DNA from 3 places in the Mesorhizobium sp. WSM4310 genome. Region 1 is predicted to be linked to each of the others. Evidence: riboswitches for the same ligand, from Rfam matches in the RefSeq annotation. Region 1 holds a riboswitch; each other region holds the start of a gene.
The links. Region 1 has a riboswitch for thiamine pyrophosphate ahead of thiC (phosphomethylpyrimidine synthase ThiC). Riboswitches for the same ligand answer to the same signal wherever they lie in the genome.

Region 1 (5,385 bases):
CGCGCGGTTGGCTTTGTGCACGAGGTCGCTGTTGACGGCGGTGGCGAGCCAATCGCCCTCATAGTCGAGCGCGGCAAGCAACTCGGCCAGCGTGGTGGCGGCAATCTCACGCGCCTCGCCGTTGACCATCAGTTTCATGAGCATGCTCCTTGGTTCTGTCTTGACTGAAAACCAGGTCGGCAGCCTGGCGCGCCATGGCGGGGGCGAGGAGAAAACCGTGACGATAAAGACCGTTGATCGCGATGATCTCACCGTCTGTTTCGACGCGTGGCAAATTGTCGGGAAATGCCGGACGGACACCCACACCGGTTTCAACGATCTCGGCCTCACCAAAGGCCGGATGGAGGGCATGGGCGGCGCCCAGCAGCTCCATCATGGAACGCGCCGTCACCGGTCCGGCGCTCTGGCTTTCAATCATCGTCGCTCCGATCATGAAACGGTGATCGGTGCGCGGCACGGCATAAAGCGGAAAGCGTGGATGAAGCAAACGGACCGGCCGCGACAGCGAGACATCAGGCGTGCGAAGGATCAGCATTTCGCCGCGAACACCGCGCAGCCTGTCATCGGCCGCTGCCATTCCCATGCAGTCTATCTGACGGGCGAATCCCGAAACAGGCCGGGCGTCGCAGCCGAAGTGGAATTTGACACCCATGGTCGCAAGCTTGTCATGAAGTGCCGCCATCGCCGGGCGTGGGTCGAGGTGAGCCTCGTCGGGGAAGAGCAATCCACGCCGGAAGCGGCCGGCGAGGTCGGGTTCCAGGAGCGCAATTTCGTTTTCATCGACGCGCCGATGCCCTGACGTGCGACTGGCGAACCGGTCAAGCTCACCGGCATCACGCGGCGCGGCCACGACCAATGTCCCGGCCCGTGTCACCTGACCCGACAGCACCGCATCCCACCAGTCGGCAGCATCGCGTCCGAGATCCAGCACCGGCTGCTCCGCGCTTTCGCGCTCGCACCATGGCGCCAGCATGCCGCCGGCGAACCACGACGCGTTGCCACCAAGGCCATGCCGCATCTCGGCGACGGTGACCGTCGCGCCGCGGGCGGCGAGTTCGAAAGCGACGGTGAGGCCGGCAACGCCGGCCCCTTTGACGAGCACCCTCATGATGGTTTGGGAGCCTCTGGCACGACCGGTACGCCAGTCTCGTCCGCCTGCATGTAGAGATCGCCGCCCTCCCGGTATTTTGCCGCCATTGCCGCCATGCCTTCCTTCTGGGCCTCGGCACGGATGTCGTGGGAAATGCGCATGGAGCAGAATTTCGGCCCGCACATCGAACAAAAATGTGCCAGCTTGTGCGCCTCCTTGGGCAAGGTCTGGTCGTGGAAGGACCGTGCGGTTTCGGGGTCGAGCGACAGGTTGAACTGGTCCTCCCAGCGGAACTCGAAGCGCGCGCGCGAAAGGGCATCATCCCTGGTTTTCGCTGCCGGATGGCCCTTCGCCAGATCGGCTGCATGGGCGGCTATCTTGTAGGTGATCACGCCAATCTTGACGTCGTTGCGGTCGGGAAGGCCGAGATGCTCTTTCGGCGTGACGTAGCAAAGCATTGCGGTGCCGAACCAGCCTATCATGGCGGCACCTATCCCTGAGGTGATGTGGTCATAGCCCGGCGCGATGTCGGTCGTCAGCGGCCCCAACGTGTAGAACGGCGCCTCACCGCACACTGCGAGCTGCTTGTCCATGTTCTGCTTGATCTTGTGCATGGGGACATGGCCCGGGCCTTCGATCATCACCTGGCAGTCCTTTGCCCAGGCAATCTTGGTGAGTTCTCCAAGTGTTTCCAGTTCGGCGAATTGCGCCGCGTCGTTCGCATCGGCGATTGAACCGGGACGAAGGCCGTCGCCGAGCGAGAAGGAGACGTCATAGGCTCTGGCGATGTCGCAGATCTCCTCGAAATGCTCGTAGAGGAAGCTCTCCCGGTGATGGTGCAGGCACCATTTGGCCATGATCGAGCCGCCGCGCGAGACGATGCCCGTGACCCGGTCGACGGTCAGCGGGATGTAGTGCAGCCGCACGCCGGCGTGGATGGTGAAATAGTCGACGCCTTGCTCGGCCTGCTCGATCAGCGTGTCGCGGTAGACCTCCCAGTTCAGATCCTCGGCGATGCCGTTGACCTTTTCCAGCGCCTGATAGAGCGGCACCGTACCGATCGGCACCGGCGCATTGCGCACGATCCAGTCGCGGATGTTGTGGATGTTGCGGCCGGTCGACAGGTCCATCACCGTGTCCGCGCCCCAGCGGATAGCCCAGACCATTTTTTCGACCTCTTCGGCCATCGACGATGTGACAGCCGAGTTACCGATGTTGGCGTTGATCTTGACCAGAAAATTGCGACCGATGATCATCGGCTCGCTCTCGGGATGATTGATGTTGGCGGGAATGATTGCGCGCCCGCGCGCCACCTCGTCGCGCACGAATTCGGGTGTGACGAAATCTGGGATCGCCGCGCCGAAGGCTTCGCCGTCGCGTTGCAGCTTGCCGCGCATCACCTCGCGGCCGAGATTCTCGCGGATGGCTACGAACTCCATTTCTGGCGTGATGATGCCGGCGCGCGCATAGGCAAGTTGGGTCACCGCCTTGCCCTGCTTGGCCTTGAGCGGCCGATTGCGTATCGGAAATTCCGGTGTCAGGCGCTCGCCGGTGGCGAATCCATTGTCTTCCGGCCGGACGTGGCGGCCGTCATAGGCTTCGACATCGCCACGCGCCGTGACCCATTCGTGGCGAAGCCGGGCAAGGCCTTTTTCGATGCTGGTTTCGACTGATGGATCGGTGTAGGGGCCGGACGGATCGTAGACGGTGACGGGCGGTTCGCCGGCCGTCGGATGGACGGAAATCTCGCGCATCGGCACCCTGATCTGCGGGTAGAGGACGCCGGGCTTGTGGATTTTCCGCGAGGCGGGCAGTGGTCCCGTCGATACGGCGGGGGTGAGGGCATTCATCGTGAGGCTCCTTTGCTCATGCATTGGAGACCCAGTTCTGTGCCGGAAGGATGAAAAGACGCTTCTGTAGACCTGCTGCAACAGGACCTCGGGCGTAAACTCCCGCAAAGCGCTTGCACCGTCCCTACGCCAGTATGAACTGGATCAGGTTCAACGGGTCACTGCGCCGCGAAAGCCAGCAGTATCTCAGCCCCTTGCCGGGACTCCCCTGGTGAATGCCTTAGGTTGAACGGGCTGACGCTATCTTGTCAAGCGCATTCGGGCGCCTTCGGCCGGTGGCGACGACCGGCGGCCAGCCGGGCGGAGAGCTCGCGCATGCATCGGGGACAAGTCACGCCCCGTAGACCGGGGCTGAATGGCCAAAGCCTCATTCGCTTCGTGAAGGATGGAGAAACTGTATTGGCCATGTGCGCGTATCGACCAAGTAGCTCAGGCGGTCACGGATGTGGTTATTCTGGTCGAAGGTGACGAACGGCCTTGGGGGTCACCTCCTTTAGGATTCAGAGGTTGGAAGACGGCTTCTCGCGATCACGGCCATCAGGAAATACCTGTCTTCGGCTCAACCTCGACATGGCGTCCGATCGACCGCAGATATACAGCTATCTCGTTCATGAGATGATCGCGTTCGCCGTAGATTTCAGCAATCCTACGCAGCTGTGGCTCGACGGCCCTCCGTTGCGCTGGCGTGAAATCAGCATCGCCAAAGACGTATCCCAAGTTGCCAATCGCGCAAATTTTGCAGCCGGCGTCCACAACTGCTTGTACGAATGCCGGAATGTCTTTTTCTTGCATGGTCTTCATGTCGAACCTCTCGTGAATGGCGTGCTTGCGCCCCAATCTGCCTTTTCAGCGTGTCCTCTGGGCGGCGCAAGCCCTGAGCGTGACTGTGCACGGGCAACCTCGACTATCCCATCTGCCACGCTCTTTAGAATCGGTGGGGTCTGGTGATCGCAGGCTGGGCCACTCAAAAGCCTGCAAGAAGAAAGTCATGGCGACCATTGCTCAAGATCGCAAGGGTGCGTGCAAGACCTTCCGTTGGCAGTCATGCACGCTCGCTCAGAGATAGTCCGGCCGCGGAAATTCTCCCTTATTCGTAAGAAAGCTCATTGAGCAACTGGGCATTGAGCAACTGGGTCTCACGTCACGGGTCTCGTGTGCTTCACAGCCGAAAAATAGCCGCCGTGGCAATTCTCGAAAAGTGCAGGCTACCTCGTTAAGGACACTGCGGATGATCGTTCGCGCTTGGCAAAAGCGAACGGATTAGTCTATGGCTCTCGGCAGGGGGGCGAGTTATGCGGCGGGTGCGAATCCTTCAAGTAGGCGATATTCACTATCCGGACTGGCATCCTTCCTCTAGCAACATCGATGCCAAGGATAGCAAGTTCGCTCCGAAAATAACGCAGAAGCTACGCGCGTCTTCGCTGCGTGCCGTCTTGACGAAACTTCGGCGGCTGACGACTTCGAAGCCCTTGGATTCGATCGCCTTCATGGGGGATTTCACGAGCCGTGGCGACAAGACCTTCATTGCTTCGGCATTCCAGCATTTCACGTTGCTCTGCCGCGCACAGGGACGCAGTTCAAAGGCGCTTCCGTTGATATTCGTACCGGGAAATCACGATGTGAACCGTGATGACGCGCGCGAACTTGGACCGACTGAGAAATTCAGCGAAATGGCGAGTTTAGCCGCCCGCTTGGGTTGGCAGACCGTTCCCGTGGACCAACCCGTGCACTTCAGACTTCCGACAGGATCCGCAGGCGCAAACTTCATCCTCGTCAACACAGCGATAGGCAGTTGGGAGCTTCAAAACCTTCCCGCGTTCCTTCGTGATCGTCTCGAGGCACTCAGTCCTTCTACAGAGCCTCTAGATCTCGGCTCGCCGGACATCTCGGGACATTCGCCCGCGACACCTCCCAGCGATCCAGACAAGGAGGCGTCCGACGACGAGTATTACGGTCAGATGGACACGCCATACATCTCGCGTGAGATGCTTGCAGGCCTACAGGAATTGCTCCAGCAGCCCGACATGCGTTACGGCATCATAATCGGCCATCACAATCTGCTGCCACAAAAGACTCCGCGCATTACGCCATACGCGGAGATGCTCAACAGCGGATTTGTCAGAACTCAGCTGCTGCAGGGCAACAAGCCTATCGTCTACCTGCATGGACACATACATGCTGATCCGGTCGAGATCGTCAACGATCCAAGGTTTCCGGACGGCAAATTGATCTGCATCTCAGCACCAGAGATACAGTCAGGTTTCAATGAGCTCGTCTTCTTCACGACCGATCAGGGAGAGCTCGTCGGCATCCGACTTATACCCTACCGCACCAATGTCGCCGACGGGACGGTCATGGAAGGCGAACATTGCTTTATTTCGACCATGTCCAACGGCAAGGCCTTTCTGAACAACGACACGTTTGACCTGCTGCGCCGACTGCGCG
Region 2 (5,385 bases), on a different contig from region 1:
AAGTATACTTTTTTGTAAGCTTTGATTATGGGGACTGTTCGGCAAACCGGACGATGTGATTTAAGCGCCGCATGGTGGGAATAAACGACTCCATGGATGGTTGGGCGCCGGCGGGGCTGACTTCCGCCGGCCTCGACTCGTCATCGGTATGGCCCGGCCTGCTCCGCCATCCCTGGTATTTGCTGGCGCTTTTGTGCCTGGTGCAGATCCTGTGCTGGACGGCGGTGCCGGCACTGATCGATCCCGCCCCGCCCGGCGACGTGGTGGAAGGTTTCATGTGGGGCCGCGAATGGGTGCTGTTGACCTACAAGCACCCACAGCTTCCAGGCTGGCTGCTCGAAACCAGCCATCTTCTGACCGGATCGTTCCGCTGGCCGCAATATCTGGTTGCCCAGCTGACGATCTCGTCGACCTTCGTCCTGGTCTACCTGCTGGCCCGCGACATGCTCGGGCAAAGCCGTGCGCTGGCCGCCGTGCTTTTGATGCCGTCGCTCTATTTCTTCGGCTGGCCGACCCCGCAATTCAATCATGACTACGCGCAGATGCCGTTCTGGGCGGCCATCTGCTGGCTGCTCTGGCGCGCCGGCCGTGGCGGCGGGCCGGGCTGGTGGCTGGCGCTTGGACTGGTGTCGGGCGTCGGGCTCTATGCCAAGTTCTCTACCGGCCTGCTGCTTGCCTTCGGCGCGCTCTGGCTGTTGCGCGACGCACGCGCGCGCAGCCGGCTGGCGACGCCCTGGCCATGGCTTGGCCTTGCCGTTTTTCTCGCCGTTGCCACACCGCTGGCCATCGCGCTCTACCGCATCGATTTCCTGCCGCTGACCTATTTCGCCGCCCGCGACCAATGGGTGGCCGAACACCGGGCGCGCCTTTATTACATAGGTGTCCAGATGGCCGGACTCTCCGGCCTTCTTCTGGTGCTGGCGATATCAGGCCTGCTGCGGCGCTCGCCCGCCCCCGAAGTGCCCGTCGAGCGCAGCATTCTGGTCTATCTCGTGTGGATGGGGCTCGGCCCGGGGACCCTGATCATGGTGGCCTCGTTGTTCATTGGCGCCGGCGAGTCCTGGGGCGCGCCGATGTACAATCTTGTCGGTGTCACGGTGCTGGCCTTCCTCGGCCACCGGCTCGGCGCCATCGAGATGCGAAGGCTGGCGATCTGCGCGTTCCTCTGCATCGTCACCGTGTCGGGCGCCTATGCTGCGCTGCGCTGGACGGGCTGCAATGTGCGGGGGCGCTTGGATGCCGTCTGCTGGCCGGCGGAGCCGATCGCGGACGAGGCCGAGGCGGTCTGGCACGCGGCGGCGCCCGGCCGGCTCGACATTGTCGGCGGCGATACCCAGGTGGCCTTGCTGGCTGGCCTCAATGCCTATGACAAGCCGTCGATCTTCACCGATCTTGACACCCGGTTGGCGCCCTGGATCACCAGGCAGCGCTTGCGCGACCACGGCATGCTGATGGTTTGGCGAGGACATGGCGTGCCGCCGCAGTTGCGGACATGGCTGGGCAACCTCCCGGTCAAGACCGTTCTTTTCAATTGGTCGCGCACGGCGCCGCCTTTGGCAATCAGCTTTGCTGCCATTCCGCCGGGCACGCTCTATCCGCAGCTTGCCGTCGACAGCCCGACCCGGCATCTGCCCAACTGAAACGGTTCGATCCCCGATCGCGTCGTGATATCGTTCGTTCATGGCCGCGTTGTTTCCACGCGACTGGACGAAGCGGACGACAATGCCCATCTATTGGGAAATCCAATTTTGTCTGCGCAATTCCGGGCGGGAAACGCTCGCATGAGCTGGAATTGCTTTTTGAGGAGACGTGACATGGCGACTTCGACCGAACGCGCAGTGCTTGCCGGTGGCTGTTTCTGGGGCATGCAGGATCTGATACGGCGCTATCCCGGCGTCATCTCCACGCGCGTCGGCTATAGTGGCGGCGATGTGGCCAACGCCACCTATCGCAACCACGGCACCCATGCCGAAGCCATCGAGATCAATTTCGATCCGGCAGTGATCAGCTATCGCACGCTGCTGGAGCGCTTTTTCCAGATCCACGACCCGACGACGCGCAACCGCCAGGGCAATGATGTCGGGTTGAGCTACCGTTCGGCGATCTACTATACGAGCGACGAGCAGAAGCTCGTCGCCGAAGATACCATTGCCGATGTCGATGCCTCCGGCCTGTGGCCAGGCAAGGTCGTCACGGAAGTCGCGCCGGCCAGTGCCTTCTGGGATGCCGAGCCCGAGCATCAGGACTATCTGGAGAAATATCCAAACGGCTACACCTGCCACTTCGTCAGGCCGGGCTGGAAGCTGCCGGTTCGCGAGAAGGCCGCATCCTAACGATTGGGCAAAAAGCATCGTTGGGAATGATATCGAAAAGCCGCCGGATGTCCGGCGGCTTTTTCAGTTTGGGCAATCACTTACTTGCCGCAGTTGTTGTCGTTCACGGTGGGGCCGTCGCGTTGCCGTTGGCATCGGACTGCGCGCCTTGCGGATTGGTCGGGCAATTGCGATCCGCATCGGAGTTCATGTCGCCCGGCGCGATGGTCGTGCTGTTGGTAATTGCCGGATCGACCGTATCGGGCGAAGCCGGCGTGCTCGGGTCTACAGTCACTGACCGGCCGCTGCCGCCGGACCCATCCATGGCGTTTGCGGTGTTGCTGGTGCAACGCTTTTGGCCCGGTGCGCTGAAAAAACGGCTTCCCCTTCCGTTGGAATGGTGCTTTAACGCGCTCATCCACAGGGGTGCTCCGTACGGTCGGGGCTGAGACGGGGGCGGCAAGCCCACAGACCCTAGAAGCTGATCTGGGTAATACCAGCGGAGCGAGGCGGGCGATGTTTTCAGGCGCACAGATTTCCCTTTATCCCATGGCCGACGATTTCGTCGGTGTCATCTTGGGCGCGCTCGGCGCGCTCGACCCCTACCGGGACAGGCTCCGTATCGAGACCGACGACATCTCGACCTTGCTGGTCGGGCCACCCGAAGTGTTGTTCCCGGCGCTGCGCGACCTGTTCGTGGCGGCGGCGCGGAGCGGCAAGCATTGCGTGCTGTCGGCCGCCATTTCGCGCGGCTGTCCCGGCGAGCCGGACGATCCGATCTGCCGCTCCGACGCGTTTGGCGGGCCTGTCGGGCCGCTCGGGCCGCGCAAGGAAGCCGCCATCACTGTCGTGCGCAATGCTGCTGCCACCGGCCAGCCGGCGGCGGCGCAATTCTCGCTCTATGTGATGGGCACCGGCGACCACATGGATGAGATCTATGGCTGCATCGATTTCCTGAAACAGTCCGGCGTCTACGATCGCTCCAAGAACTTCTGCACCAAACTGCGCGGCGATACCGGCGCGATCTTTTCGGCGCTGAATGAAGCCTTCTGCCGCTTCGGGCCGGGCGCCGGCCACGTAACCCTTGACGTCACGGTTTCCGCCAACAGCCCCACCGCTGTCTGAACAGAACGCGCCTTCGTCGCGCGGCCGTCAAGGTTATCCTCTCTTGGTCTCATCGTCGTCAAGCCGCCCGCGGCAGCTCGCGGGTCTCTTCGCCAAGGCAGCACCGGCCGTGATGTCGGTCGGGTTGCTGCTCGTGGCCTGGGAACTCTACGCAAATTATTCCGGCATCAAACCGACGATCCTGCCGGCGCCGTCGCGCGTCTTCGAACAGGCAATGCTCAATCGCGAGGCGCTGATCGACAACGCCATTCCCACCATCCGCGCCACGCTGATGGGCTTTGCCTGCTCGCTCGGCGCCGCTTTCGCGCTGTCTATGCTGGTCGACTTCTTCCAGCCGCTGCGGCGGGCGCTGTTTCCTGTCTTCATCGTCAGCCAGACCTTGCCGCTGGTGGCCATCGCGCCGCTAGTGGTGTTGTGGTTCGGCTTCGGTTTGACGCCGAAGATCATGCTGGTGGCACTGGTCACCTTCTTCCCGATGCTGGTGGCTCTGGTGCAGGGCTACGAGGCGACCGAGGTGGAGATCGGTCAGATGCTGCGCGCCATGGGGGCAGGGTGCTGGCGTGTTTTCGTTCTGGCGCGGCTGCCTTCGGCACTGCCGTATTTCTTCGCCGGCCTGCGGATATCCATCACCTATGCCGTGGTCGGCGCCATCTTCGCCGAATATGCCGGTGCGGCCAAGGGACTAGGCATCTACATGCTCAACGCCAAGAACAATTTCCGCCCCGATCTGGTGCTGGCCGCGGTCGGCGTCAGTGCCGCACTCACGCTGATCCTGTTTGGGCTGACGGCGCTCTTGCAGCGCCTCGCCATGCCCTGGGAACGGATCGACCGCCAGCCGGCAGGGAAGGGGCCGGGGCGATGAGCCGGCTCGAATTGCGGCATGTGCGCAAGGCGTTTGGCGGCCTCGACGTGCTCGCCGACATTTCGCTCAGCGTCGGTGCCGGCGAATTCGTCTCGATCCTTGGGCCTTCGGGTGCCGGCAAGTCGACGCTGTTCCAGCTTCTGACGGGTGCCGAGCATGGCGAAGGCGAGATGTTGTTCGACGACATGCCGCTCGACGACCATGGCCGGCATTTCGCATTCATGCCGCAGCGCGACGCCCTGATGCCGTGGCGGCGCATCCTCGACAACACGACACTCGGGCTGGAAGTGCAAGGCGTCGGACGCCAGGCGGCGCGGGCGCGGGTCGCGCCGCTGCTTGCCGAGTTCGGGCTCGCCGGCTTCGAGCGGCATTTTCCGGCACAGCTTTCCGGCGGCATGCGCCAGCGCGCGGCGCTTTTGCGCACCGTGGTGCAGGAGCGCGACATGCTTTTGCTCGACGAGCCGTTTGGCGCGCTCGACGCACTGACCCGCGCGGCCATGCAGCGCTGGCTCGAGCAGATGTGGCGGCATCATCGCTGGACGGCGCTGCTGATCACCCACGATGTGCGCGAGGCGGTGTTCCTGTCCGACCGCATCTATGTGCTGTCGGCGCGCCCGGCCCGTGTGTTGCGCGAGATCACGGTGCCCTTGCCGCGTCCGCGCGATCCGACCGGCGCCGCCGCGCAACAGGCCGGCGCACTCGAGGCCGAGATCCTCGACATCTTGCTCAACCCCCAACCATCCAAAGGACATGACCATGACTGATCTGACACGCCGGCAGGCTTTGCTGCTCACCCTTGCCAGCGGTCTTCCGCTGATCGCCGGAGCGAGCCGTGTCTTCGCCGCGACGCAAAAAATCACCGTCGCGCTGGACTGGACTGTCAACACCAACCACATCGGGCTGTTCGTCGCCCGCGACAAGGGATTTTACCGCGAGGCCGGCCTCGAGGTCGACATTTTGCCCTATGGTGATACCGGCGCCGGCACGCTCGTCGCCAACCGCGTTGCCGATTTCGGCATCAACGGCACCATCAGCCTGTTCACCCAGAAGACCGCCGGGGCCGACCTGAAGGCCGTCTACGCCGTG
Region 3 (5,385 bases), on a different contig from region 1:
TGCGCCAGCATGTCGGAATAGCCGCCGGCATATTCGATCCAGCGGCCGCCGCCATCCGGCGCGATGATGCTGGTCACGGTGCGGTCGAGAAAATCGCGGTCGTGGCTGACCAGGATGACGGTGCCGGCGAAGCCGGCGACCAGTTCCTGCAGCAGTTCCAGTGTCTCCATGTCGAGATCGTTGGTCGGCTCGTCGAGTACCAGGAGGTTCGCCGGCCGCGCCAGCACGCGCGCCAGGATCAGCCGCGCCCGCTCGCCGCCGGACAGTTCGCGCACCGGTGTGCGCGCCTGCTCCGGCTTGAACAGGAAATCCTTCATGTAGGAGACGACATGGCGCTGCTCGCCATTGATGACAAGGTTCTCGCCGCGCCCATCGGTGAGGTACTGCGCCAGCGTCTCCTGCGGATCGACCGCCTCGCGCTTCTGGTCGAGCGTGGCGATTTCCAGATTGGTGCCGAGCCGCACCGAGCCGGCATCCGGCGCCAATTCGCCAGTCAGCATCTTCAAAAGCGTCGTCTTGCCGGCGCCGTTCGGTCCGACGAGGCCGACGCGGTCGCCGCGCTGGATGCGGGTCGAGAAGCCCTTGACCACGGTGAGGTCGCCAAAGCTCTTCTCGATGTTCTTGGCTTCGATCACCAGCTTGCCGGATTCGGCGGCGTCGCTCGCCACCATGGTCGCGGTGCCTTCGGCGCCGCGATGGCCGCGGAAACGCTGGCGCATGGTCTGCAGCTCGCCCAAGCGGCGCATGTTGCGCTTGCGGCGTGCGGTCACGCCATAGCGCAGCCAGTGCTCCTCGCGCACGATCTGGCGGCCAAGCTTGTGCTGCTCGCGCTCTTCCTCTTCCAGCACCTGGTCGCGCCATTCCTCGAAATGGCCAAAGCCCTTGTCCAGCCTGCGGGTCTGGCCACGGTCCAGCCAGACGGTGGCGCGCGACACGCGCTCGAGGAAACGGCGGTCGTGCGAGATGACGATGAGCGCCGAGGAGGTGCGCACGAGCTCTTCTTCCAGCCATTCGATGACCGACAGGTCAAGATGGTTGGTCGGCTCGTCAAGCAACAGAATATCAGGCTCCGGCGCCATGACACGGGCCAGGGCCGCGCGCCTGGCCTCGCCGCCTGAGAGATCGCCCGGCCGTTCCTCGCCGGTGAGACCAAGATGCTCCATCAGATAGGAGGCGCGGTAAGGATCGTCGGCTGGCCCAAGCCCCGCCTCGACATAGGCGCGCACGCTGGCGAAACCTTCCATGTCGGGCATCTGCGGCAGATAGCGGACGGTTGCCGAGGGCTGGCGGAACACCTCGCCATCCTGCGGCTCGATCAGGCCGGCGGCGATCTTGAGCAGCGTCGATTTGCCGGACCCGTTGCGGCCGACCAGCGCGATCTTGTCACCAGCCGAAGCGGTCAAGGCGGCGCCGTCGAGCAGCGGTGCGCCGCCAAAGGTCAGTTTTATCCCGTCGAGATTGAGAAGGGGCGGGGCCATGTCAGCTTTCAGGTAGTGGATACGGATGCGCGAGCAGCAGCGCGCGGCCGTGGCCGAGCGCGATTTCGAGGCGGCCCTTGACCTCGTTGGAAATGGTCAGCGACGAACCGAAGGCCACCTCGACCTGGTCGAGCGGCCATTTGGCGCCGGTGACGGTCAGGCCGACAAGTTCGGAAAAGCCGAGGATCGAAAACAGCGTGCCGTCGGCATAGTCGAAGCCGGCCGTTCCCAACGCCAAGGGTACGCCTTCCTGCGCGCCGCTGGTCAACAGCACCTCCGTTCCGGCCTCGGCCAGGCGCAGGGCGAGCGCCAGATGCAGGAAAGCGTGGTCGGCGCGCTTGCCGCCGAACGCGCCCGCCAGCACCAGGCTGGTCGCGCCGCGCTCGCGTGCGGCGGCGATGGCCAGTTCGCCGTCGGTCTTGTCCTTCTCCGCCGGAAAGGTCCGGCGCGGCACGGCGGCGAGATCGTCAGGCAGGTCGGCCGGCACGGAATCGAAATCGCCCACCCACAATTCAGGCACAAGACCCAGAAGCCGCGCATGGCCGATGCCGGCGTCGGCGGCAATGACGCGCGAGCCTCCGACCTGGCGGTCGAGCCGGGGCGTGCGGATGAGATCGCCGCCAAGCAGAATGGTGAATGTGCTCATATCTGGTGGCCTGTACCAGCCCGGCAGCGGAAACGGAAGGCCGGCAAACTGCCACTTGCGCGGTTCCCCGACCCGGCCTATGTGTCAAAACGCTCTAACGGGGTGCCGGACGCGATCTTCGCGGACCGGCTGAGAGGCAGTCTCGCCAACCCGCTGAACCTGATCCGGTTTGTACCGGCGGAGGGATTAGACGTTTCGGATAGTCCGACGCCTCAATTCCTTTCAATTCGAACGAAGGAGGCGCCGATGCGCACGCTTTTATACGCTCTTGTCTCGACCATGGCCGTGGCGCTGTCCGGGCCGGCCTTGGCCAAGGACAAGCTCACCGTCTACACCTATGAGAGCTTCACCGCCGACTGGGGCCCAGGCCCGGTGGTGAAGAAGGAATTCGAGGCCGAATGCGGCTGCGACGTCGAGTTCGTCTCGGTCGCCGATGGTGTGGCCCTGCTCAACCGCGTCAAGCTCGAAGGCGCGTCGACCAAGGCCGATATCGTGCTCGGCCTCGACACCAATCTCACCGCCGATGCCAAGGCCAGCGGTTTGTTTGCCCCGCATGGCGCGGTCTCCGATATCAATGTGCCGGGTGGCTGGAGCGACGATACTTTTGTTCCCTTCGACTACGGCTACTTCGCCGTCGTCTACGACACCGAAAAACTGAAAACGCCGCCGAAGAGCCTGAAGGAACTGGTCGAAGGCAGTGCCGATGACAAGATCGTCATCCAGGATCCGCGCACCTCGACGCCGGGTCTCGGCCTGCTGTTGTGGGTGAAGTCGGTCTATGGCGACAAGGCGCCGGAAGCCTGGGCCAAGCTCAAGACGAAGGTGCTGACCGTGACGCCGGGCTGGAGCGAGGCCTATGGCCTGTTCACCAAGGGCGAGGCGCCGATGGTGCTGTCCTACACGACCTCGCCGGCCTATCACATGGTCGCCGAGAACACGCAGCGCTACCAGGCCGCTTCTTTCGAGGAAGGCGAATATCTGCAGATCGAAGTCGCGGGCATCACCACGACCGGAGCCAAGAACCCGCTGGCGGCAAAATTCATCGCCTTCATGACCGGGCCGAAATTCCAGGACGCGATCCCCGAGACCAACTGGATGTTCCCGGCCGGCAAGACCGACAAGCCGCTCAACCCGGCCTTCGACAAACTGGTCAAGCCGACCAAGACCCTGCTGTTCAGCCCCGAGGAGGTCGCCGCCAATCGCAAGGCCTGGGTGGATGAATGGCTGGCGGTGATGAGCAAATAGTTTGGCCATATGATCGAAAGATGAGTGCTCTACGGCGCCCCCCTCTGTCCTGCCGGACATCTCCCCCACAAGGGGGGAGATCGAATGCTATCGGTGATTTCGCCAATCGCCGACGCTATAGGTATGAGCGAGGCGCTGAAACAGCCAATCTCCCCCCTTGTGGGGGAGATGTCCGGCAGGACAGAGGGGGGCGCCAAGGAACGCAACCTTCTATAAGTGTCGCTATGCGGAGACTGGCGGTCGATCGTGCAACGCGCTGATCCTCGCGCCAGCGCTGGCGTCATTGCGCTCGGCGCGATCACGCTGCTGATCGGCGGCGCATTTGCCGGGCTGCTTGTCGAAGGCGCTCACGATTTCTCGGGCGCCTGGGCGGCCTTCGATCCCTATCTGCTGCGCGTTGTGCGCTTCACGCTCTGGCAGGCCACCCTCTCGACCCTGCTTTCGGTCATCCCGGCGCTGGTGGTGGCGCGCGCCCTGTCGCGGCATCCGCGTTTCTTCGGCCGCGCCTTCATCCTGCAGCTCTTCGCCGTGCCTCTGGCGCTGCCGGCGATCGTCGCGGCGCTTGGCATACTGGCGCTGTACGGCCGTGCCGGCTATTTCGCCGGGCTGTTCAGCGCCGTCGGCGGCCAGGGTTGGCCAGGCATCTATGGCTTGTCCGGCATTCTCGTGGCCCACGTCTTCTTCAACCTGCCGTTGGCGACCCGCCTGTTCCTCGAGGCGCTGCAGACCATTCCCGCCGACCAGTGGCGGCTGGCAAGCCAGCTCGGCATGGCGGCGCGGCCGGCCTTCCGGCTGATCGAATGGCCGACGCTGCGCGCCGCTCTGCCGGGTGTCGCCGGGCTGGTCTTCATGCTCTGCATCACCTCCTTCACCATCGTGTTGACGCTCGGCGGCGGCCCGGCCGCGACGACGCTGGAGGTCGGCATCTACCAGGCACTGCGCTTCGATTTCGACCCGGCGCGGGCGGTCGCCCTGACCTTGCTGCAGATCGCGCTGACCTTTGTCATGGTGCTGGCATTGACGCGGCTTGGCGCCAATGTCGTCGGCGACACCAACCTGCCGGTGGCGGCGCGCCGTTATCTCTCCGTCAATACGACCGAGGCGTCACTCAACGCCGTGCTCATCGTGCTGGCGCTGCTGTTCGTTGTCGGACCGATGGCCGCGACCGTCTCGGCAGGCTTGGGCGCCGATCTCGGCCGGCTCGCCGGCGAGGCCACAGTCCGGCAGGCGACGCTGACCAGTGTGGTGCTGGCTTTCCTGTCGGCGCTGCTTTCGGTGATGCTGTCGCTGGCGCTGACCATGGCGCGGCGGGCACTCGCGTTGAACCGCCGCTCCAGTCCAGGAACACTGCTCGAACATGCCACGGATACCGGCGCCGGTTTTGTGCTGGTCGTGCCGCCGATCGTCATCGGAGCCGGCTGGTTCCTCCTGCTGCGCCATGCCGGCGATGTCTTTGCCATCGCCCCGGTCATGGTCGTCACCGTCAACGCGGTCATGGCTATGCCTTTCGCGCTGCGGGCCGTCCGTCCCGCCTATGACGCGGCGAGCGAGCGCCACGAACGGCTCTGCGCGCAGCTCGGCATTTCCGGCTGGGCGAGGCTGCGGCTGGTCGACTGGCCGTCATTGCGGCGGCCGCTCGCCACTGCCTTCGCCTTCGCCATGGCGCTGTCGCTCGGCGATCTCGGCGTCATCGCACTGTTCGGCAGTGATTCCGTGCAGACCTTGCCTTACCTTCTCCTGGCGCGCATGGGCAGCTACCGCACCGAGGACGCCGCCGGCCTGGCGCTGTTGCTTGGCCTCGTTTGCCTCGCCCTGGTGCTGGCGGCTGACTGGCTGGGAAGAGACAAGGTCTGCAATGTCTGACGGGGGGATGAGAGGGAAGGGTGTTCCGGTGCGGCTGGACAAGGTCTCGTTCAGCTATGGCGAGTTGCCGCTCACCTTCGATGTCGCCTTCGCGGCGGCGGAAATCACCGCCATCATGGGGCCGAGCGGTTCGGGCAAGTCGACCCTGCTCAA

Region 2: it holds a riboswitch for thiamine pyrophosphate, as region 1 does, so the genes downstream of both, FJV80_RS30525 (YkoF family thiamine/hydroxymethylpyrimidine-binding protein) here and thiC (phosphomethylpyrimidine synthase ThiC) in region 1, are expected to answer to the same signal.
Region 3: it holds a riboswitch for thiamine pyrophosphate, as region 1 does, so the genes downstream of both, thiB (thiamine ABC transporter substrate binding subunit) here and thiC (phosphomethylpyrimidine synthase ThiC) in region 1, are expected to answer to the same signal.

The regions. Positions count from the first base shown of each region.
Region 1 covers NZ_VFTA01000048.1:27,629-33,013, forward strand. Annotated here, with positions in the region: gene thiS (sulfur carrier protein ThiS) at 1-138, opposite strand, end outside; gene thiO (glycine oxidase ThiO) at 107-1,108, opposite strand; gene thiC (phosphomethylpyrimidine synthase ThiC) at 1,105-2,940, opposite strand; TPP riboswitch at 3,044-3,160, opposite strand; gene FJV80_RS31200 (hypothetical protein) at 3,478-3,741, opposite strand; gene FJV80_RS31205 (metallophosphoesterase) at 4,233-5,385, shown strand, end outside.
Region 2 covers NZ_VFTA01000045.1:17,600-22,984, forward strand. Annotated here, with positions in the region: gene FJV80_RS30510 (glycosyltransferase family 39 protein) at 93-1,640, shown strand; gene msrA (peptide-methionine (S)-S-oxide reductase MsrA) at 1,815-2,333, shown strand; gene FJV80_RS30520 (hypothetical protein) at 2,437-2,730, opposite strand; TPP riboswitch at 2,725-2,838, shown strand; gene FJV80_RS30525 (YkoF family thiamine/hydroxymethylpyrimidine-binding protein) at 2,829-3,437, shown strand; gene FJV80_RS30530 (ABC transporter permease) at 3,481-4,299, shown strand; gene FJV80_RS30535 (ABC transporter ATP-binding protein) at 4,296-5,063, shown strand; gene FJV80_RS30540 (ABC transporter substrate-binding protein) at 5,056-5,385, shown strand, end outside.
Region 3 covers NZ_VFTA01000014.1:38,608-43,992, reverse strand. Annotated here, with positions in the region: gene FJV80_RS16780 (ABC-F family ATP-binding cassette domain-containing protein) at 1-1,478, opposite strand, end outside; gene FJV80_RS16775 (thiamine diphosphokinase) at 1,480-2,124, opposite strand; TPP riboswitch at 2,213-2,327, shown strand; gene thiB (thiamine ABC transporter substrate binding subunit) at 2,371-3,369, shown strand; gene thiP (thiamine/thiamine pyrophosphate ABC transporter permease) at 3,616-5,232, shown strand; gene thiQ (thiamine ABC transporter ATP-binding protein) at 5,240-5,385, shown strand, end outside.